DNA from 3 places in the Janthinobacterium sp. EB271-G4-7A genome. Region 1 is predicted to be linked to each of the others. Evidence: predicted binding sites of a transcription regulator. Region 1 holds the regulator's gene; each other region holds the start of a gene.

Region 1 (7,657 bases):
GCGGCGGCACGCCTGCCGTTCGCCGACGACGCGCTCGACTATCCGGCCGAAGCCGAAATGCCCCTGGCGAAGGAGCATAACCATGGCTGACTTTACCAATGGCTTCTGGAATATCTACATCATCGTGCTGTCCCTGCTGGGCATCATCGGCTGCGGCGTGCTGCTGTACTCGCAGTCGAAAATCAAAGTGGTCGAGGGCGCCCCCGCTGACGGCACCACGGGCCACGTCTGGGACGAGGATTTGAAGGAACTCAACACGCCGATGCCGCGCTGGTGGATGTGGCTGTTCTACATCACCATCGTCTTCTCCCTGGCGTACCTGTTCCTGTATCCGGGCCTGGGCAACTATGCCGGCAGCCTGGGCTGGAAATCGACGGGCCAGTACGAGGAAGAACTGAAGAAGGCGGAAGCCGACTACGGTCCGCTGTTCAACAAGTACCTGAGCCAGGACTTGAAGACGGTGGCCGCCGATCCGCAGGCGCAAGCCATCGGCCAGCGCCTGTTCCTGACCTACTGCGCGCAATGCCACGGTTCGGATGCACGCGGCAACAAGGGCTTCCCCAACCTGACCGACAAGGACTGGCTGTATGGCGGCGAACCCGACGTCATCAAGACCACCATCCTGCACGGCCGCAATGGGCAAATGCCACCGATGGGCGCCGCCCTGGGCTCCGAAAAGGATGTCGAGAACGTGGCCCATTATGTGCTGAGCCTGTCCAGCTCGACCTCGGATCCCGTCAAGTCCGTGCTGGGCAAGGCCAAGTTTGGCGCCTGCATGGCCTGTCATGGCGCCGATGCCAAGGGTAACCAGATGCTCGGTGCGCCGAACCTGACGGACAAGACCTGGCTGTACGGCGGCAGCGCCGATACCATCATGGAAACCGTACGCAAGGGACGCAGCAACACCATGCCGGCCTTCAGCGATTTCCTCGGCGAATCCAAGGTACACGTGCTGTCGGCGTATGTCTGGAGCCTGTCGAATCCGCAGGCGCCCGCAAAGTAAAAATGGAACCTCAAGTCATCAAGATGTATGCGGCCCGCGAGCAAATCTACCCTCGCGAGGCCAAAGGACGCTACGCTACCTGGCGATGGGTATGCGTATGGCTTACCCAGCTGGCGTTCTACGGCTTGCCGTGGTTGACCTGGAATGGCAGGCAAGCCCTGCTGTTCGATTTGACCACGCGCAAGTTCTACATTTTCGGCGTCGTGCTGTGGCCCCAGGATTTCATCTATCTGGCGGCCCTGCTGATCATCTGTGCGTATTTGTTGTTCCTCGTCACGGCCATTGCCGGGCGGGTGTGGTGCGGGTTCTCCTGCCCGCAAACGGTATACACGGAAATTTTCCTGTGGGTCGAACGCCGCATCGAGGGCACGCGCAGCGCGCGCATGGCCCTCGACAAGCAGGGCCCCTCCGTGCGCAAGGCCTTCAAGAAGACCGCCAAGCACCTGGTATGGGGCGCCATCGCCCTGTGGACGGGCTTTACCTTTGTCGGCTACTTCACGCCGATCAAGGAACTGGCGCAGTCGGTGACCACCCTCAATTTCGGTCCCTGGGAATGGTTCTGGGTCTTGTTCTACAGCCTGGCAACCTACGGCAACGCGGGCTGGCTGCGCGAGCAGGTGTGCAAATACATGTGCCCCTACGCGCGCTTCCAGAGCGCCATGTTCGACCAGGACACCCTGATCATCACCTACGATGCCAAGCGCGGCGAACCACGCGGCGCCATGAGCAAGAAGGCCGGCAACAACGACAAGCTGGGCGATTGCATCGACTGTACCCTGTGCGTGCAGGTGTGTCCGACCGGCATCGATATCCGCAACGGCCTGCAGTATGAATGCATCGGCTGCGCCGCCTGCGTCGATGCCTGCAACAGCGTGATGGACAAGGTCGAGCGGCCGCGTGGCCTGATACGCTACAGCACCGACCATGCGATGGAAAACAACTTCAATTCGAAGCAGATACGTCAGCGCGCCATGCGCCCGCGCGTCTTGATCTACACTTCCATCCTGGCCCTGATCATCATCGCCGTGTGTACGTCGCTGGCCCTGCGCACGCCCCTGAAAATGGACGTGATCCGCGACCGCGGTTCGATGGGGCGCGAAGTCGAAGACGGCATGATCGAAAACGTCTACCGCCTGCAGATCATGAATACGTCCGAGCAAAGCCAGCATTTTAAAATCAGCGCTTCCGGCTTGCCGGGCCTGACCTTGCTGACGCGCGAAGAAGTGACCTTGCAGCCGACGGAAACGCTGGGCTGGCCGATCCGCCTGCGCGTACCGCACGGCGTGGGAGAGAAGGGCTCGAACAAGATTGCGATCGAATTGCAATCGCTGGACGATCCATCGCTGCATGTGCGTGAAAGCGCGGTATTCATCGTGCCACGTTAACAAGGAAAGGCGGACGGGGACCGGGTGCCCTCGCCGCCGCCACGAAGTTGCAGGAAGGCCGGTCCCCATGCGGGGACTGGCTGATTAAACAGGAGAAACACCATGTCCGACAGTCTGAAACTGCAACCCCCCGTTGCACCGTGGTACAAGCATCGCTGGCCATGGCTGCTGATGATCGGTCCCGGCCTGTCCGTGGTCGTCGGCAGCTTCATGGGCTATATCGCGTTTACGCAGCCCGATGCGCTGGTGGTGGGCGATTATTACAAGCAGGGCAAGGCGATCAACCAGGATTTGAAGCGCGACACGATCGCCAGCGACCTGGCCATGGATACGCGCCTGTCATATGACGTGGCTGCAGCGCGCCTCAGTGGTTCCGTGCACAGCTTCGGCAAGGCCTATCAGGCGCCGCTGCAGCTGCACCTGGCGCATGCGACCCTGCCGGAAAAGGATATCAAGCTGCTGGTGCAGCCCGATGCGGCCGGCAATTTTTCCGTAGCACTGCCGATGCTCGAGCGCAGCCGCTGGCAAGTGCTGGTGGAAAACGACAAACGCGAGTGGCGGCTGTCCGGCATCTGGACCTGGCCCCTGCAGCGCAGCATCGCGCTGCACGCGGATGAAGAACTGTAAGTCTTATTTGCAGACGTCCGTGCCGGCCGTAATCGCTTTCAACTTGGCCGGCTGCAGGATTTCGATCTCGCGGTTCGAGACGCGCAGCCAGCCTTCCTTCTTGAATTTCGACAATAAGCGGCTGACGCTTTCGATGGTCAGGCCCAGATAGTTGCCGATTTCCTCGCGCGACATGCGCAGCTGGAAATTGCTGCCCGAATAGCCGCGTGCTTCATAGCGCGATGCCAGGTTGACGATGAAGGCGGCAAAACGCTGGGTCGCCTGCATATTGCCCAGCAATAGCATGACGCTTTGCTCGCGCGTGATTTCCTGGCTCATCATGCGGTGGAAATGACGCAGCAGGGTCGGCATATTGCCCAGCAATTGTTCCAGGCTGGAAAACGGAATTTCACACACTTCGCTGTCTTCCAGCGCCACGGCATTACAGTGGTGGCGGTCGGCGCTGATGGCATCCATGCCCAGCAGTTCACCGGCCATCTGGAAACCCGTCACCTGCTCTTCGCCACCCGGATTGATCTGGTAGGTCTTGAAGTGCCCCAGGCGGATCGCGTACAGGTTCTGGAACGAGTCGCCGATGCGGAACAGCGAGGCCCCGCGCACGATCTTGCGGCGGCGGCCGATGATCTGGTCCAGCCGATCCATGTCGCCCACATCAAGGCCCATCGGCAGGCACAATTGATGCATGCTGCAGGTCGAGCATCGTGCACGCAACGCCTCCACGTTCACGGTGGGCAAGGTTGGAGTGAGGAGCGCTTCAGTCATGTCGGTACCTTTTAGAAAATGCAACAACAAGTTTACTGCATACAGCTGCATACAGGGTTGCCGTATGCCAATTTCACCGTAAATTCGGCGAATAAACGACGTCCAGCCTTTAATTATATGGCAACATCGTCAAAAGCCCATACGGGGCGGGCAATTTGCGCGGCGGCGCTTGCCAAGCTGGGGTATTGATAGGAAAATTCCTGACAGCATTATCTGCCGCCTGTGCCGCCCGGCACTGAAAAGGAAATCATGAAGCCTCTCGGCATTAAAGCAAAAGTCGCGCTGGCCACCAGCCTGACCTCGATCGCCATGATCGCGCTGGTCACCATGATCCAGGTGCAGCACATGCGCGACGACTTCACCCGAGTACTGCTGAGCCAGCAGTCATCGCTGATCAGCCGCACCGCTGCCGAGCTCGACGACAAGCTGGGCATGCTGCTGCAGATTGTCACCCTGACGGCCAGGCAGCAGCCGCCGGAATTGATCGCCCAGCCCGCCCAATTGCGCGAATACTATGCGCGCCGCTCGATGCTGGTGCTGTTCGACGACGTGCTGGTGCTCGACGCGCATGGCGCCATCGTGGCCGACATGCCGGAAGTGACGGGGCGCGCCGGCATCAACGTCGCCGAGCGCGAGTATTTCCAGACCGTCCTGCGCACGCGCCAGCCCATGATTACCGAGCCGATGCTGGGCAAGTCGAGCGGCATGCCCATCGTGCAGATGGTGGCGCCCGTGCTGGCCGCCGATGGCCAGGTGGCCGGCGTGGTGATCGGCGTGCTGCGCCTGTACAAGGACAATCTGCTGGGCCGCCTGCGCTCGGAAAAGATCGGCAAGAGCGGCTATTACTTCATCCTCACGCGCGGCGCCGTGCCGCGCTACGTGCTGCACCCCGATACCAGCCGTTTGCTGCAGCCGCGCAAGCCGAACGCCAACCTGACGACCACCCAGCTGCTGAAGGAGGATGGCGAAGGCAGCATGGTCAGCACCAACAGCCGCGGCATCACGGCCGTCAACAGCTTCAAGCGCCTGAAATCCGTGAACTGGCTGCTGGCCGCCTCGCTGCCCGTCGAGGATGCCTTCGAACCGTTCGATGGCGTGCTGTACCGGCTGGTGCTGTGGAGCATCCTCGCTTCGCTGCTGGCCGCTGCCGTTCTGGGCTGGGTTACCGTGCGCCTGCTGTCGCCGCTGGTGCGCCTGCGCGATACCCTGCTGGCCCTGCGCACCAGCGGCAGCCGTTTCACCCCCGTGCCGGTACAGCAGCGCGACGAGATCGGCGAACTGACGGAAGCGTTCAATGGCCTGATGAGCGAACGCGACCGCCTGCAGCAGGAACTCGAAGCGCGCGCGGCGGAGCTGGAGCAGGAACGCGACCGGGCCGAGGCGGCCAACCGCGCGAAGAGCGATTTCGTGGCCAACATGAGCCATGAAATCCGCACGCCCCTCAATGCCGTGCTGGGCATGGTGTATTTGCTGGGCAATACCAAGCTCGACACGGAACAGCGCAAGTACCTGACCATGGTCAGAGTGGCGGGCCAGTCGCTGCTGGGCATCCTCAACGATGTGCTCGACTATTCGAAGATCGAGGCGCGCCGCATGGAATTGTCGCCCGTCGAATTCGACCTCGATGAAGTCATGAATACCCTGGCCACGACGATGACGATGAATGCGGGCGAAAAGGAGCTGGAACTGGCCATCGCCGTCGAGCCCGACGTGCCGCGGCGCCTCGTCGGCGACGCCCAGCGCCTGCAGCAAATTCTCGTCAACCTGGCCGGCAACGCCATCAAGTTTACCGAGAGCGGCGAAGTGGTAGTGGCCGTCAGCCTGGCCGAGAGCGAGAGTGGCCGCGCCTGGCTGCGCTTCGAAGTGCGCGACACGGGCATCGGCATGACGGAACTGCAGCAACAGCAGCTGTTTGCCGCGTTTTCACAGGCCGACCAGAGCATCACGCGGCGCTTCGGCGGCACGGGCCTGGGCCTGGCCATCAGCAAGCAGCTGATCCACATGATGGGCGGCGACATCGCCGTCGCCAGCAGCGAAGGCAAGGGCAGCCGCTTCTGGTTCAGCGTGCCCTTCGAGATGCTGGCGCAGCCGGCCGAAACGCGGCGCACGCCGGCCCTGGGCCAGCTGCGCCTGCTGGTGGCCGACGACAACCGCACCACGCGCGAACTGATCGTCAAGCTGATCGAGGCGTGGGGCTGGCTGGCCGACGAAGTGGACTCCGGCTTTGCCGCCATCGAACTGTACCGCGAACGCCTGGCGCAGCAGCAGCCGTATGACGTGGTGCTGGCCGACTGGCACATGCCCGTGATGGACGGACTGGCCACGGCCAAGGCCATCCGCCAGGCGGCCAGCGGCCAGCGCCAGCCCATCGTGGTGATGGTCAACGCCTTCGCCCGCAACCACCTGGAGGAAATCTCCAGTGCGGCCGAGGCCGATGTCGTGCTGATGAAGCCGATCACGGGCTCCAGCCTGTTCGATGCCCTGCACCAGGCGCTGATCGCCAAGAATGACGGCGGCGAGCAGCGCATCCTGCACCAGCCGCTGGGCACGGAACTGGCCGGCGTGCATTTCCTGCTGGTGGAAGACAATCATTTGAACCAGGCCGTGGCGCGCGGCATCCTCGAACACATGGGCGCCACCCTGGACGTGGTGGGCGACGGCTTGCAAGCCGTGGAACGGCTGCGCACGGAAGCGCTGCGCTACGACATCGTGCTGATGGACATGCAGATGCCCGTCATGGACGGTTTCAGCGCCACCCACATCATCCGCACGGAACTGCGCCTGAACCTGCCCGTGATCGCCATGACGGCCGGCGTGCTGGCGTCCGAGCGCGAGCGCTGCATGACGGCCGGCATCAGCGACTTCATCGCCAAGCCCGTGGTGGTGGAAGAGATGATGGAAGTCATCCTGCGCCACCTGCCCAAGCGCCCGCAAGTGCAGGCGGCCGAGCCGGTACGCGTCGCCGATGAAGAAGTGTTTTCCATGGCGCCGCTGATGCGCGTGATGGGACGCGACGCGAAGGGGCGCGGCGTGCTGCGGCGCATGGTGGAAGACGCGCTGAACAAGGGCATGACGCCCGTGCGCGACGCCGAAACAGCGTTGCAATCGGGCCGCCACAGCGACGTGGCGCGCATCCTGCACGGCGTGCGCGGCTCCGTGGGCACCCTGGGCACGAAACGCCTGATCCGCGCCGCGTTCGCCACCGAGGAAGCCATCGACGCGGGCCGCCTGGACGAGGTGCCGGCGCTGCTGGCGCACACGGCGCAGGAACTGGAGCAGGCGCTGGCGGCGGCGGCGGATTGGTTGTCCAGGCTGAAGGATTAAGCCTGCAACGTAAAACTGGGGTCAGACCCGCCGGGTCTGACCCCGGAACCTTGTCGGATTACGCGCTTGCGCGCTAATCCGACCTACCCCATTTACGCGGGCACGCCCAGGATCACGCTGGATGCCTTGAAAATCGCCGTCACGCTGCTGCCGATGGCGATGCCCAGGTCGGTGCTGCTCTGGTTGGTGATGATGGCCGCAATCGTGCCGCCGCGCGGCAGGTCCAGCACCACTTCCGTGTTGACGGCACCCGTCTGCACGCGCGTCACGACCCCGGCCAGCTGGTTGCGCGCGGAAAAGCGCGCGCCTTCGCTGTCCGCCACAAGGATGATGGACGAAGCCTTGATCAGCGCAAACGCTTCCGCGCCCGGCACCAGGCCCAGGCTGGCGCTGCTGCCTTGCGTGACGATGGCGACGATCTGCTGGCCGCCGGGCAATTCCAGGGTGACTTCGTCGTTGACGGCGCCCTGTTTCAGTTCGGCCACCTTGCCCAGGAATTGATTGCGTGCCGTGGTTTTCATGGCCATTCTCCGTATGAGTAAAAGATCGTCGGCGA
Region 2 (7,657 bases), on a different contig from region 1:
TGAAACCGTTCGGCGAGCTGTCGGTGTAGAGCTCCATCATGGCGCCGCCTCCTGGCGCGCGGCCTTGCCGGGGAGGATGGCGACGGCGCACGCCAGGCCCGCCACGACCAGGCAGGCGGAAACGAGGATGGCGCTGCTGTAGCCTTGCGCGGCCGTGCCGCCGCCGGCCAGCACGGCGATGCTGACAGCCACGCCCACGGCCAGGCCCACGGCGGACCCGACCTCCTGCGTGGTGGTCAGCATGCCGCCCGCCAGGCCATGGTCCGCTTCCGGCACGCCATCGATGCCGGCCACGGTCCAGGCGGGAAACGCCAGGCCATAGCCGATGCCGGCCAGTACGGTACCGGGCAGGATGGAGGCGCCCCAGGCAGCCAGCGTGGCCAGCGAACTGCCCAGCATGGCCAGCCCGCCGATGAACAGCAGCATGCCGCCGACGATGACGGGCTTGGTGCCGCAGCGGGCGATCAATGCCGGCCCGGCCCACGCGCTGGCCACGGTAAAGGCGGCGGCCATCGGCAACAGTCCCAGCCCCGTGCGCGTGGCGCTGAAGCCCAGCACTTCCTGCATGGCCAGCGCCACGACGACAAAGGTGGGCCCCAGGGCCGTGTTGGCCAGCAGGGAGACGATATTCGCCCCGCCCGTGGAGCGGCGCCGGAAGACGGCCAGCGGCATCAGCGGCGCGGCCACCCGTCCCTCCACCCAGACGAACAGCGCCAGCAGGGCCAGCGCCAGCGCGACCAGGGCAAACGTGAGCGGATGCGCCAGTCCCACATGCTCGCTATTGGCAAAGGCAAACACCAGCGTCGCCGCGCCCGACGCCACCAGCAGCGCACCCCACACATCGAGCGGGCCGCCAGCCGCAGCGCTATCCGCATCGGGCCGGCCCAGGGGCAAGGCCGGCGACAGGGCCAGCACCAGCAGGCCGACGGGCACATTGATCCACAGCACCCAACGCCAGCCCAGCATATCCGTGATGAAGCCGCCCAGGATCAGGCCGGCGACAAAGCCGCTGGCCGCCACGGCCGTCCAGGCACCGAGCGCCCGGTTGCGCCGGGCCGGCTCGGGAAACACGGCCAGCAGCAGGGAAAACGCGGCCGGCGAAAACATGGCGGCGCCAAAGCCCTGCAGCGCGCGCGTGGCCACCAGCATGGCCGGGCTGTGCGAAAAACCACCGAGCAGCGAGGCGGCAGTGAACAGCAGCAGCCCCGTGATGAAGACGCGGCGGCGGCCAAACATGTCGGCCGCGCGCCCGCCCAGCAGCAGGAAGCCGGCGATGGCCACGCCATACGCATTGATCACCCATTGCAGCCCGCCGGACGTAAAGCCCAGACTCTGCTGAATTTGCGGCAAGGGAATCATGGTAATGGAAAAATCGAGCAAGGCGACGAATTGCGTGGTGCACAGCAAAACCAGGCAAAGTTGCCGATGTGAAAGTAACATGGAGATCCTATCGATATAGTTTTACTCGACGTCAAAAAAACGCCGCATGCCCCTATAATGCGTTTTTCCACAGCGAAACTGAAACGATGATTTTTCGCGCATAACTATAGAAAAACTATATCGATGAAGCATCCTTTACCGCTCCAGGCGCTGCGCGCCTTTGTCGAAGTGGGCCAGCGCGGCAGCATCAAGGCGGCTGCCGAGGCGCTGCACGTGACGTCGGGCGCCGTCAGCCAGCAGATCCGCCTGCTGGAAGAGCGCGTCGGCATGCCCCTGTTTACGCGCGAACGCCAGGGCCTGCGCCTGACAGAGGCGGGCGCCATGGTCCACCCCGCCCTGCTGGGCGCCTTCGCGCAGATCGCCGGCGCCAGCCAGGCGCTGGAAGACTTGGGCGCGCGCCAGACGCTCACCGTCAGCACGGTCGCCACGTTTGCCGCCGCGTGGCTGGTGCCGCGCCTGGGCCGCTTCAACCAGCGCCATCCGCATATCGAAGTGCGCGTGGAAGCGACATCCGCGCTGGTCGACCTGCGCCGCGACCGGGTCGACGTGGCCTTGCGCCACGGCCTGGGCGACTATCCGGGCCTGCAGGTGACGCGCTTGATGGCGCCCGTGCTGGTGCCCGTCGCCAGCCCCGCCCTGATGGCGGGCCAGCCGCCCATCGCCACGCCGGCCGATTGCCTGCGCTACCCGCTGCTGCACGATACGGACCGCGCCGACTGGCCATTGTGGCTGGCCGCGCATGGCGCCCCGGACGACAGCACGGATGCGGCGCGGGCGCGGCGCGGCTCGGCCTTCGAAGATGATTTTCTGTTGATACGCGCGGCCGAGGCGGGCCAGGGCCTGGCCCTGGTGCCGCAGTTGTACGCGCAGGAGGAAATCGCCGCCGGGCGCCTGGTGCAAGTGCTGGACTTGCCCTGGCCCGCGCGCTTTGCCTACTACCTGGTGGCGCGGCCCGACGCGGCCACGCGCCCCGCCGTGCAGGCATTCATGGCATGGATCTGCGAGGAAGCGCAGGCAGTGCGCTAGAGCGCATGGCCTGCGGCCACGCACGACACCACGCCGCAGGCGGTGCTGAACGGCGCCGGTACGCCGGCGCGCCCCATGGCGATGCACGTTGCAGCCGGCAGTATGGCCAGCAACAGGGCCAGGTAGCCAATCGCTTTCAGGCGCCGCACGGACGCATTGCCGGCACCCGCGCCAGCCCCGTGTGGATAGCCCTTGCCCGCCTCTTCGCTGCTGCTTGCCGACATTTTCGTATGCATGTCCATCTCCTCTATCCACCGTGAGCGGTCTTGCTTCACTTCTTGCTTAACTACATCTTGCCACATAAATTTATCAAATACAACAAAAAAATTCACGAAAAAAACGTTTTTGTTATTCTGCGACAGGCAGAATGATGAATGAAATATGTCCTTTCATAGTAATAAATGGCTTGCAGCAAGCTTTTCACGCCATCCAGGCCCGAACCCGCATGGATTAAAATTCAATATAATCATTTGAATCGCAATATTCGTTTCAATGACTTTTATTCTAAGTGCCATCCAGGTATGGCAAGCCGCCTGCCGCACGCATCCGGCCAAACTTGATGTAGATCATAATTTTTTGAACAAGCTCTTGCTACCCTGTAAAAAAATGACTGGAGCCCTGATGAGCAAGACGCAGCCGAGCGACGCGGAACACAACATTGAACATGAGCGCCTGGGTAGCGCCTGGCAAGGCGTGCCAGTGCCCGATTATCCGGAAAGCGCGCCGGAAGGCGCCACCCTGGACCTGCTGCTGAACGCCTGGCTGGGCAAGTTCACGGGCGGCATTTCGCCTGCCGCGCTGGGCAACGCCTATGCCGACTGGCTCAGCCACCTGGCGCTGGCGCCATCGAAGCAGCAAACCCTGTTACAGGAAGCGTGGAAGAAGATCGGCCACTGGCAGCAGTACGCGCTGCAATCGGCGCTGGCCGGCAGCGCCACTGAGCCGCCGTGCATCGCGCCGCTGCCGCAGGACCGGCGCTTCGACGACCCTGCCTGGCGGCGCTGGCCGTACAACCTCGTCTACCAGGGCTTCTTGCTGCAGCAGCAATGGTGGCACCGTGCCACCACGGGCGTGCGCGGCGTCTCGCCGCACCACGAAGATGTCGTCACGTTCACCGTGCGCCAGTGGCTCGACATGCTGGCGCCGTCGAACTTCCTGCTGACCAATCCCGTGGTGCAGCAAGCGGCCCTCGACAGCGGCGGCGCCAGCCTGGCGCGCGGCATGGCCCACGCGGCCGACGACTGGCAGCGCGCCGCCATGGGAGCGCATGCACCCGATGCGCGCCGCTACAAGGTGGGCCAGAACCTGGCCGTCACGCCGGGCAAGGTGGTCTACCGCAATGACTTGATCGAATTGATCCAGTACGCTCCCGCCACCGCCAAGGTGCATGCGACGCCGCTGCTGTTCGTGCCCGCCTGGATCATGAAGTTCTATATTCTCGACCTGTCGCCGCACAATTCGCTGGTGCGCTACCTGGTGGAACAGGGCCACACGGTATTCATGATTTCCTGGAAAAACCCGCTGGAAGAAGACCGCGAGTTGTCGCTGGAAGACTACCGCCAGCTGGGCGTGATGGATGCGCTCGACGCCGTTGCCCGCATCACGGGCGCGCCGCAGGTGCATGCGGCCGGCTACTGCCTGGGCGGCACCCTGCTGGCGATCGCCGCCGCGACGATGGCGCGCGACGGCGATGCGCGCCTGGCCAGCCTCACCATGCTGGCCTCGCAGGTCGACTTCAAGGAGCCGGGCGAACTGTCGCTGTTCATCGACGACAGCCAGGTCAGCTTCCTGGAAGCGGCCATGTGGAAGCAGGGCTACCTCGATACGAAGCAGATGGCGGGCGCCTTCCAGCTACTGCGCTCGAACGACCTGATCTGGTCGCGCCAGCTGCGCCATTACCTGATGGGACAAGACGAGCAGGACAGCGACCTGATGGCCTGGAACGGGGACGCCACGCGCATGCCCTGCCGCATGCATTCGGAATACCTGCGCCGCCTGTTCCTGCACAACGACCTGGCCGAAGGCCGCTACCGCACGGCGGGCCGCCACATCGTCCTGCGCGACATCGACGCGCCCATCTTTGCCGTCGGCACCCTGACGGACCACGTGGCGCCGTGGCGCTCCGTGTATAAACTGCAGCTGCTGACCGACACAGACGTCACCTTTTTGCTCACTTCGGGCGGCCACAATGCGGGCGTCGTCTCGCCGCCGGGCCAGCCGCGCCGCAGCTACCAGCTGGCCACGCACCGCCACGACACGCCCTATGTCGACGCGGACAGCTGGCAACGCGACGTGCCGCACCATGACGGTTCGTGGTGGCCCGCCTGGCAAGCGTGGCTGGAAGAACGCGCGGGCGCGCAAGTGGCGCCACCGGCCATGGGGATTGCCCTGGGCGACGCACCGGGCAGCTACGTGCTGCAGACCTGACAACCGACAACCGAGGAAACGCTATGCCCTATACCACCCTGCTGGTCCACGTCGACAATTCCCGCCACTGCGCCCAGCGCATCCGCCTGGCCGTGCGCCTGGCCGTCGCCGAAGGGGCCCACCTGATCGGTTCGGCCATGAGCGGCATCTCGCGCTACGCGTATGGCGGCGGCGTGAACGCGCTGCAGTTTGCGCCGGCGCAGATGCAGGCGCTGCGCACCCAGGCCAGCGAAGCCTTGCACGACTTCGAGCGCATCGCCCGCGAAGAAGGCCTGGGCGCCTACGAAACGCGCTTCGTCGACGACGATGCGCAAGGCGCGCTGCTGCTGCAGGCGCGCTATTGCGACTTGCTGATCCTGGGCCAGACGGATGCGCAGGATACGCCGTCGCGCGTCATCGCCGGCACGGCCGAATACCTGATGCTGCATTGCGGCCGGCCCGTGCTGATGGTGCCGCACGCGCCTTGCGCCGCGCCAGCGGGCATCGCGCAGCATCCGCTGCTGGCCTGGAACGGCAGCGCCGAAGCGCTGCGCGCCATCACCGATGCGCTGCCGCTGCTGCAACGGGCACAACAAGTCACCCTGGCCGTCGTCAATTCGCACGCCCAGGCGGCCGCGCACGGCGAGCAGCCGGGCGCCGACCTGGCCCTGTATCTGGCGCGCCACGGCGTCAACGTCGAGGTGCTGCAGCACGACACGCCGCCGGGCCAGGACGTGGGAACGGCCCTGCTGGCCATGGCCGCGCAGCGGCGCTGCGATCTGGTCGTGATGGGCTGTTACGGCCACATGCGCCTGCGCGAAGCGCTGCTGGGCGGCGTCACGCGCACCGTGCTGCAGGAGATGACGTTGCCGGTGCTGGTGTCGCACTAGCGCGCAGGCGGGTCCTTCAGCCTTCCTTCACCCGCCCCTCATCTGTACTTCATGCGCGGCGCCGATACTGGCCATGTCCCCGTCCAGCAAGGAGTACCGCATGACCAGAGCCACCGATGCCATCCCCCGTTTCCACGCCCGCAGGCGCTTGCTGTTCGGCATGGGCGCCCTGGCGGGCCTGGCTGCCTGTGGCGGCGGCAGCGGGCCGCGCGCTGCGGCGGTGATCGACCGGCAGATCGGCGTCGCCCCCGGCGTCAGCCTGCACGTGCGCGACTGGCGCAGCGCGACCGACAGCGAGACCGATGTCATCGTCCTGCTGGCCGGCCTGGGCGCCAATGCGCACGCCTTTGACAGCCTGGCGCCCGCGCTGGCGCGCCGCCACCGCGTGCTGGCCGTCACGCGGCGCGGCTATGGCGCCTCCAGCAAGCCGCTGCCCGTCAACGACGCCAACGATATGACGTATGCCCCCGCCACCCTGGTGGCCGACCTGCTGGCCGTGCTGGACGCACTGAAGGTTCAACGCATCATCCTGGCCGGCCATTCCATCGCCGGCAACGAACTGACCCTGTTCGCCGGCAGCCACCCGCAGCGCGTGCGGGGACTCGTCTATATGGACACGACCTTCGATTACCTGGCCAGCGGCGGCTATGAGGAACCCCAGCCCACGCCCTTCGACGAACCGCCACCTGGCCCGGCCGACCTGGCATCGCTGGACGCCTCGATCGCCTATGCCAGGCGCATCAACAAGCAATGGTGGCCGGCGTTGGAAGCGAACTGGCGCGACGCCCTGGAAGTGCTGCCCGGCGGCGCCGTGCGGCCGAATACCCCGCCCGCCATCGCCAGGGCCATGGACATGGCCGCGCACAATTTTTCGCCCGACTACCGCCGCGTGCGCGCGCCGGCGCTGGTCGTCACCGTCGATCCCGGCACCTTGCGCAACCTGTTTCCATGGCTGCTGCAAGCCGATCCCGCCACCCAGGCCGACGCGCAAGCGCTGCTGGACTTTATCCGCCCGCTGCGCCTGGCCGACGGCGACCGCCTGGCCGCCGCCCTGCCCGGCAGCAGCCATCTGGTGATACGCAACGGCTTCCACAGCGATTTCTTCATCGAATACGAGAGCACGGTGGTCGGCGCCATCGAGGCCATGCGCTGGGAAGGTCTACAATGAGCGTGCACCTGCCCGCCGCCCGCTTGCCTTGAGGCACGCACGCGGCCTACGCTGTTTTCCTACACCACAAGGAGTTCCGCATGAACCAGCAAGCCACCATCGTCCTCGTCCACGGTTTCTGGGGCGGCGCCGCCCACTGGAGCCGCGTCATCCTCGAATTGCGGCGCCGGGGCCACACGGCCATCCGCGCCGTCGAACTGCCCCTGACGTCGCTGGCCGACGACGCCGAGCGCACGCGCAAGATGGTGGCGCAGGTCGATGGCCCGGTATTACTGGTAGGACACTCCTACGGCGGCGCCGTCATCAGCGTGGCCGGCAATGCGCCGAATGTGGTCGGCCTCGTGTACATCGCCGCCTTCGCGCCTGACGCGGGCGAAAGCCCGGGCAGCATCACGCAGGAACACCCGCCCATCGGCGCGGCCAATCTGGAAGGCGACAGCGACGGCTACTTGTGGGTCAAGCCCGGGCAATACCATGACAGCTTTTGCCAGGACCTCGACGCGGAAGAAGGCGCCGTGCTGGGCGTGGTGCAGAAAGCGCCGCTGGCCAGCACCTTCGGCGACACCGTCAGCGACCCGGCCTGGAAGCATAAACCCAGCTGGTACCAGATTTCCACTGCCGACCGCATGATTGCCCCCGTCAACCAGGAGCGCATGGCCGCACGCCTGCAAGCGCGCAAAGTCATCACGCTGAACGCCAGCCACGCCTCGCTGGCCTCGCGTCCCGT
Region 3 (7,657 bases), on a different contig from region 1:
ATGCGGTCGGTGACGTGCACGCTGCCCGTCTCGGCAATGCGGCCGATGTCGTTGCGCGCCAGGTCGATCAGCATCACGTGCTCGGCGATCTCCTTCGGATCGGCCAGCAGCTCGGCCGACAGTTCGGCGTCGCGCTCTGGCGTGGCGCCGCGTGGACGGGTGCCGGCAATCGGACGCAAGGTGACTTTCTTGCCGCCGTCCGCCGTCTTCTCGTTGCGCACCAGGATTTCCGGCGAGGCGCCGATGATCTGCATGTCGCCGAAATTATAGAAGTACATATACGGCGACGGATTGAGCGAACGCAAGGCGCGGTACAGTGTCAGCGGCGAATCGACATACGGCTTGCGGATGCGCTGGCCGATCTGTACCTGCATCAGGTCGCCCGCCATCACGTATTCATGCGCCTTGGCGACGGCCTTCAGGTAGTCTTCCTTGGAAAAGTCGCGGATGGTTTCCGTGCGCACGGAAGCGCTGGTGACGGGTGCATCGACACCGCGGCGCAGCATCATGCGCAAGTCCTTCAGGCGCTGCTGCGCTTTCGAAAACGATTCGGGCTGCGTGGTGTCGGCGTAGACGATCAGGTAGAGCTTGCCGGACAGGTTGTCGATGACGGCCAGTTCTTCCGTCACCATCAGCTGGATGTCGGGCAGCTTCAAGTCGTCTTTCGGCGCGCCGCCGGCCAGTTTTTTCTCGATGTGGCGCACGGTGTCGTAGCCGAAGTAGCCGGCCAGGCCGCCGCAGAAGCGCGGCATGCCGGGGCGCAGGGCCACCTTGAAGCGCGACTGGAACTGTTCGATGAAGTCGAGCGGATTGCCTTCGTGTTCTTCGATCACTGTGCCGTTCTTGACGATTTCGGTGCGCTTGCCGTAGCTGCGCAACACGGTCGTGGCGGGCAAGCCGATGAAGGAGTAGCGGCCGAAGCGTTCGCCGCCGACGACGGATTCGAGCAGGAAGGTGTTCTTGCCGCCCTGTTGGGATTGTGCCAGTTTCAGGTACAGGGTGAGCGGGGTTTCCAGGTCGGCGAACGCTTCCGCGATCAGGGGGATGCGGTTGTAGCCTTGCTGGGCCAGCGATTTGAATTCGAGTTCGGTCATGTTTCTCTCCATGCCGCCAGGGTATGAGTGTGCATAGTGCACAAACCCTGCGGTGGGTTATCAAAAAACTTGCCGGGACATGCAATATGCGCAAAATGCGCAAAGGACGCGTGTGCAGCCGGCAGCAATCGTAACGGCTCGGCCCTTAGGCCTGCCAGGATTGCCAGCGTCGCCAAAGCCAGGCCTCAATCGAGCCGGTTTGGGTGACATTGTGTTTTTTGATGAGAAACGTGTTCACGATATGGTGTTGGGTTTGGTCAGTATGCTGGTTAATTTTGCATGCTAATAAAACGGGCTGCTTCGAGCAGTGTCTTTACTATACCATCGGAATCGGTATCGTGTATAGAGTGTCCGTGATTGTAGCCATACGGTACCGTCAGTACGGGGCAAGCCGCAGCCCTGGCCGCTTGTGCGTCATTCGAGGAGTCGCCGATGGCCACCACTTTGGAGGGCGGCAAGTCGAAGTCCGCGCACACTTGCAGCAGCGGCATGGGGTGCGGTTTTTTCTGCGGCAGCGAATCGCCGCCGTAGACGATCTCGAAATACTGGTCCAGGTTTTTCAGTTTCAGCAGGGGCAGAGCGAAGGCGATCGGCTTGTTGGTGACGCAGGCCAGGCGCAAGCCCGCCGCCTTCATCGCCGCCAGTCCCGCTTCCACATCCGGGTATAGGGTGCTGAACTGGCCGTTGATGGCCAGGTAATGGCGCTGGTAACCGTCCATCGCCTGCTCGAAACGCTGTTCCACGCCGGCCGCATCGAAGTCGAGCGCCAGCACGGTGCGGATCAGGTTTTCCGAGCCTTTGCCCACCATCAGCTTGATGGCGTCGGCGCTGATGGGCGCCAGGTCCAGTTCGGCGCGAATGCCATTGATGGCGACATGAAAATCGGGCACGGTGTCGAGCATCGTGCCATCGAGGTCGATGATGGCGGCGCGCACGCCGGCCAGTACGTGGTCTTTCACCGTGCCCGCTTGCATCAGGCGCCCGCTACTTTGGCCAGCTCGGCGCGCATGGCGTCGATGACGGCCTTGTAGTCCGGCTTGCCGAAGATGGCCGAACCGGCGACGAAGGTGTCGGCGCCGGCGGCGGCGGCAGCGGCGATGTTGTCGATCTTGATGCCGCCATCGACTTCCAGCATGATGTCACGGCCCGACTCGTCGATCATGCGGCGTGCCTCGGCGATCTTCTTCAGCGCTTGCGGAATGAAGGACTGGCCGCCGAAGCCCGGGTTGACGGACATGATCAGGATGATGTCGATCTTGTCCATCACGTGTTCCAGGTAGTGCAGCGGCGTGCCCGGGTTGAATACCAGGCCCGATTTGCAGCCATTGTCGCGGATCAGCTGCAGCGAACGGTCGACGTGATCCGACGCTTCCGGGTGAAAGGTGATGATGTTCGCGCCAGCCTTGGCGAAATCCGGGATAATGCGATCGACAGGCTTGACCATCAGATGCACATCGATGGGTACTTGCACGTGCGGGCGGATCGCTTCGCACACCAGGGGGCCGATGGTCAGGTTCGGCACGTAATGGTTATCCATCACGTCGAAGTGGATGATGTCGGCGCCGGCGGTAACGACGTTGCGCACTTCCTCGCCCAGGCGGGCAAAGTCGGCGGACAGGATGCTGGGAGCGATACGGAATGTTGTCATGGTGAAGTAGCCAAAGGATAGAAAATGCGATTTGCGCTATTTTACGCCTGACGCCGCTACCGTGCCTCATTGAAGTACGGTGAAATACAGAATACGCATCGCGCGATGGCCAATGCGGCGCGCGCGACACACAATATGACTGGCAATGTCTGAATAGGAATGACGATGGCGACTTATGAATTTACGGTAACGGTCAAGACGCAATATCTGCCCGATCAATCGGCACCGGACCAGGGGCGGCACGTGTTCAGCTACACGATCCGCGTCGTCAACACGGGCACGGCTGGCGCGCAACTGATTTCGCGCCACTGGGTCATCACGGATGCGAACAACAAGGTGGAAGAGGTACGCGGCCTGGGCGCCGTCGGCCACCAGCCGCTGCTGCAGCCGGGCGAGCAGTTCGAATACACGAGCGGCACCATGCTGGGCACGCCGCAAGGCTCGATGCATGGCGAATACTTTTGCGTGGCCGAAGACGGCCATCAGTTCGAAGCGCCGATTCCCGAGTTCGTGCTGTCGGTGCCGCGCACCCTGCATTAAGGAAACGCCGGGGGCGTGCGCCCCTATTTCAGTTTTTCGGTGGCGTCCTGTTCTTCACTGAGCTGCTTGCGCGCCGGCGGTGCGGGCTTTTTGCCCGAGTACATGGTCCACCAGACTATAAATGCCAGCAAGAAGAACGCCACCAGCGCCTCTATCATCAAGATCCACATACGCACCCCTATGTTATTTACACGCAGCCCATTTACCAGCCGTCTGTTTACACGCGGTAGTCTACTCGTTTCAATCGCCGGCGTCGCGCTGACTCTTTCCGCCTGCACCACGCCGTCCACGCCACCCGCTGCCTCCAGCGGCAAGGCGCCCGCCATCGCGCCGACCGTCGTCAGGCCGGTGCCGGCCAAGCCTGCCGACGCCAAGGATGCCACGGATGCGGCAGCCCCCACATTCGTGCCCGCCAAGTTTGCCGCCTTGCCTGGCTGGGCCCGCGACGACATGCGCGCGGCCTGGCCCGCCTTCATGGCGTCGTGCGGCGTGCTCGTCAAGCGTCCGGACTGGAAAGAATCGTGCACGATTGCGCGCCAGGTGAATGCCGACAGCGACAAGGCCATCCGCCTGTTTTTCGAGACCTTCTTTGTGCCCAATCAAGTCGTCACCGCCGATGGCGCCAATACTGGACTGGTGACCGGTTATTACGAGCCATTGCTGCACGGCGCGCGCAAGCGCGGCGGTCCATACCAGACACCGCTGTACAAGGTGCCTGACGACCTGGTTTCGGTGGACTTGGCCGGCGTGTATCCGGAACTGAAAAACATGCGCTTGCGGGGCAAGCTGGTCGGCAAGAAGGTGATACCGTACGCAACCCGCGCCGACATCGAGCGCGCCACCTCCGTCACGGGCAAGGAATTGCTGTGGGTGGATGACGAAGTCGAGGCATTCTTCCTGCAAGTGCAGGGTTCCGGGCGCGTGCAGTTGACCGATACGCAGGAAACCGTGCGCGTGGCGTACGCGGATCAAAACGGCCATCCGTATAAATCGATCGGCCGCTACCTGGTCGACAAGGGCGAACTGACCTTGAGCCAGGCATCCGCGCAAGGCATCAAGGCGTGGATCGCCGGCCATCCCACGCGCAAGGATGAATTGTTCAACGCCAATCCCAGTTATGTCTTCTTCAAGGAAGAGCGCTTGCCCGACCCGAAAGTGGGGCCGAAGGGCGCGCTGGGCGTGCCGCTGACGCCGCAGCGCTCGGTAGCCATCGATTCGCGTTTCCTGCCGCTGGGCGCGCCCGTGTTCTTGTCCACCACGCAAGCCAATAGCGAGATCCCCATGCAGCGCCTGGTGATGGCGCAGGATACGGGCGGCGCCATTCGCGGGCCGATCCGTGTCGATTATTTCTTTGGCTTTGGCGCGGAAGCGGCCGAGAATGCGGGCCGCATGAAGCAGAGCGGCGCCGTGTGGGTGTTGTTGCCGAAGCAGGCACCGGCGCGCTAGAGGAGGTGCGCGGCGCCGGCGGGTGATGGTCTGGCGTCAGCTTAGCGCAGAACCATCACTGGCAAGTGCGTGTGGGCCAGCACTTTTTGCGTTTCGCTGCCCACGAACAGCTTGTTCAAGCCCTTGCGGCCATGCGAGGCCATCAGGATGATGTCGCAATGGTAGGTCTGCGCCGCATTGACGATTTCATCGTGCGGGCTCGGTGACACGGCCACCACGCCTTCGAAGGGCACGCCGGCGGTGCGGGCCGCTGCGCCGATCTTGTCGATGGCGCGTTGCGACGCTTCCTGCATCTGTTGTTCATACAGGCTGGCGTCGAGCACGATGCCGCCGTCGGCCATCGGCGAAAACGGGAAAGGCTGCACCACGCTGATGGCGACCAGCTTGGCTTTGTTCAATTGGGCGAAGGCGAGGGCGGTCTCGGCGGCTTTGTCGGACAACGGCGAGCCGTCGGTGGGAAATAAGATGGTATTAAACATAGCGTGCTCCTCAAGTGATGTAAGACAGCTTATGGATTTATATCAATTGAAACCTTGATATAAATCAAACCTCACAGGCTTTGGCGTGAATAGTGTCGCCAAGGCAATCTTTTAGCAGTGTATGCCTGTTCATCGCATCAGGTGCGCACGCTACGCAGCGGCGTGCCCCACACCATGGCGGCTGTCAACAGGATGCTGCCGGCCGCGATGCAGGCAAGGCCATTGCGCACGCCAAAGTGTTCCGCGATCCAGCCGGCGGCCAGCGCGCCCAGCGGCGCCGTCGCCACCGTCAGGAAGCGCATGGTCGACGTCATGCGGCCCAGCATGGGGTCGGGCGTGACTTTCTGGCGCAGGCCCAGATAGGGAATAAAGAACAGCATCACGCCGCAATCGAAAAAGAACATCAATATGGCATACGCCACGGCGCTGGCGGCAGCGCTGCCGAACAGCGCGGCGGGAATCGTTGGCGTCAGGGCAAAGCAGAGCGAGGTCGATGCCAGGCCGATCAGGATGGTGCGGCCGGCGCCGTAGCGCTTCGTCAATGGCTTGACGATGAAGGCGCTGAGCAAGACGCCGGCGCCGCCCAGCATCTGCGTCATGCCCAGCACGCCAGGACTCATGCCCAGGTCGCGCGTGGCGAACAGCACCGTCAAGGCCATGCTGGCGTAAAACAGGAAGTGCCAGATGCCGGCGCCCCAGGCCAGCGCGCGCAGCAGCGGTTCGCGCCAGACGAACAGCAAGCCGTCGGCGATGTCGCGCAAGGCATGTTTGTCGGATGGGGCGGGGTGCGGGTCGCGCACGCTCATGGCACGCAAATTGAAGACGGAAATCAGATAGCCGCACGCCGTGCACAGGATGGCGACGGGCGCTGACAAGACTTGCACCAGCACGCCGGCCAGGCCGGGACCGATCAGGCGCGACGCCGATTCGGTGGCGGCAAATTTCGATTGCGCATCGATCAAGCCGTCGCGGCCCACCAGGAAAGTCAGAAACACCTGTTCGGCACCGCCACCGACGACGAAGCCCGTGCCGATGATGAACCCCACTATATATAACCACGGCATGGACAGCACGCCGCACCAGTAAGCCACGGCCACGCTGGCCAGAGCCAGGCCGGACATGCTTTCGCTGAACAGCATGATCGGGTGCTTGCTGCGCCGGTCCAGCAGCACGCCGACGGGCAAGCCGAAGAGGGCGAACGGCAGCGCCTGCAGGGCAACCAGCATGCCCATCTGTTCCGGCGTCGCATGCAATAACAGTACCGCGCACAAGGGCAGGGCCAGCGAGGTGATCTGGGCGCCGAAGCAATTGAGGCCGTTGCTGAACCACAGGCGGCGGAAATTGACGCTGGCGGCGCTGCCGTCGCCTCGCAGGTAATGGGCACAGTACTGGAAGAGGGAGGAGAAAATATCTTGCTCGATATGAAAATGATCAGGCTCACAATAATAGCAGCGCGCCTGCCGCGCCGCTGCCGTTAGCCGCTACAATCGTTGCCACCGTGTTCATCCAGAGGAGACTATATGCAATACGAAGACTTGATCATCGATATCCAGGACAAAGTGGCGGTCATCCGCCTGAATCGCCCGAAGGCATTGAATGCCTTGAACGACAACATGATGAATGAGCTGGGCGACGCCTTGCTGAAGTTCGATGCCGACGAGAATATCGGCTGCATCGTCCTCACGGGCAGCGAAAAAGCGTTTGCCGCCGGCGCCGACATCGCCGCCATGGCCGATTACACCTATCCGGACACCTTTACCCAGGGCTACATCAGCCGCAACTGGGAACATATCTTGCGCGTGCGCAAACCTGTGGTGGGCGCAGTGGCGGGCTATGCGCTCGGTGGCGGCTGCGAACTGGCCATGATGTGCGACTTCCTGATCGCTGCCGACAGCGCCAAATTCGGCCAGCCGGAAATCAAGGTCGGCGTTACGCCAGGCGCGGGCGGTACGCAGCGTCTGCCGCGCGCCATCGGCAAGGCCAAGGCCATGGACCTGTTGCTGACGGCGCGCACCATTGACGCTGCCGAGGCGGAACGCATCGGCCTCGTATCGCGCGTGGTGCCGGCCGATAAATTGCTGGAAGAAACCCTGGCCGCCGCCAAGACCATTGCCGCCATGCCGACCTCGGTTGCCATGATGATCAAGGATTGCGTCAACCGCGCCTTTGAAACCACCTTGACGGATGGCGTCGCCTACGAGCGCCGTTTGTTCCAGGCTGCCTTCGGTACGCCTGCGCAAAAAGAAGGCATGCACGCTTTCCTGGAAAAGCGCTTGCCAAACTTCGACGGTCTTTGATATGATTCGCCTCCCCGATGAGACGCACTGGTTTGCGGCACAAAAGGGACAGCCTTCCGGGGCTGGGTAGTAAAAAAGAAGGTTGACGAAATGCTGCAAACGCTTCATACTCTTCCTTCTTCGCAGCTGACAAACACAACGCTTTGTCGATAG

What was found. The regulator FNR, encoded in region 1, switches genes on or off when oxygen is low (the NO sensors DNR and NnrR bind a similar motif). The targets are predictions, from matches to a motif close to TTGATNNNNATCAA.
Region 2: the regulator FNR is predicted to act here: its motif matches at 3,023-3,036, upstream of IGS58_RS14455 (PHA/PHB synthase family protein).
Region 3: the regulator FNR is predicted to act here: its motif matches at 5,262-5,275, upstream of IGS58_RS24865 (universal stress protein).

Annotation. Positions count from the first base shown of each region.
Region 1 covers NZ_JACYMI010000004.1:357,939-365,595, reverse strand. The annotation lists gene IGS58_RS24565 (cbb3-type cytochrome oxidase subunit 3) at 1-90, shown strand, start outside; gene ccoP (cytochrome-c oxidase, cbb3-type subunit III) at 83-1,003, shown strand; gene ccoG (cytochrome c oxidase accessory protein CcoG) at 1,006-2,388, shown strand; gene IGS58_RS24550 (FixH family protein) at 2,491-3,015, shown strand; gene fnr (fumarate/nitrate reduction transcriptional regulator Fnr) at 3,019-3,777, opposite strand; gene IGS58_RS24540 (response regulator) at 4,027-7,101, shown strand; gene IGS58_RS24535 (TOBE domain-containing protein) at 7,194-7,657, opposite strand, start outside.
Region 2 covers NZ_JACYMI010000001.1:3,205,602-3,213,258, forward strand. The annotation lists gene IGS58_RS14435 (glutathione S-transferase family protein) at 1-40, opposite strand, end outside; gene IGS58_RS14440 (MFS transporter) at 37-1,440, opposite strand; gene gcvA (transcriptional regulator GcvA) at 1,564-2,466, shown strand; gene IGS58_RS14450 (hypothetical protein) at 2,463-2,702, opposite strand; gene IGS58_RS14455 (PHA/PHB synthase family protein) at 3,088-4,893, shown strand; gene IGS58_RS14460 (universal stress protein) at 4,917-5,762, shown strand; gene IGS58_RS14465 (alpha/beta hydrolase) at 5,863-6,930, shown strand; gene IGS58_RS14470 (alpha/beta hydrolase) at 7,011-7,657, shown strand, end outside.
Region 3 covers NZ_JACYMI010000005.1:26-7,682, reverse strand. The annotation lists gene trpE (anthranilate synthase component I) at 1-1,094, opposite strand, end outside; gene IGS58_RS24890 (phosphoglycolate phosphatase) at 1,364-2,068, opposite strand; gene rpe (ribulose-phosphate 3-epimerase) at 2,068-2,742, opposite strand; gene apaG (Co2+/Mg2+ efflux protein ApaG) at 2,908-3,282, shown strand; gene IGS58_RS24875 (hypothetical protein) at 3,306-3,452, opposite strand; gene mltA (murein transglycosylase A) at 3,463-4,728, shown strand; gene IGS58_RS24865 (universal stress protein) at 4,770-5,207, opposite strand; gene IGS58_RS24860 (MFS transporter) at 5,345-6,538, opposite strand; gene IGS58_RS24855 (enoyl-CoA hydratase) at 6,728-7,504, shown strand.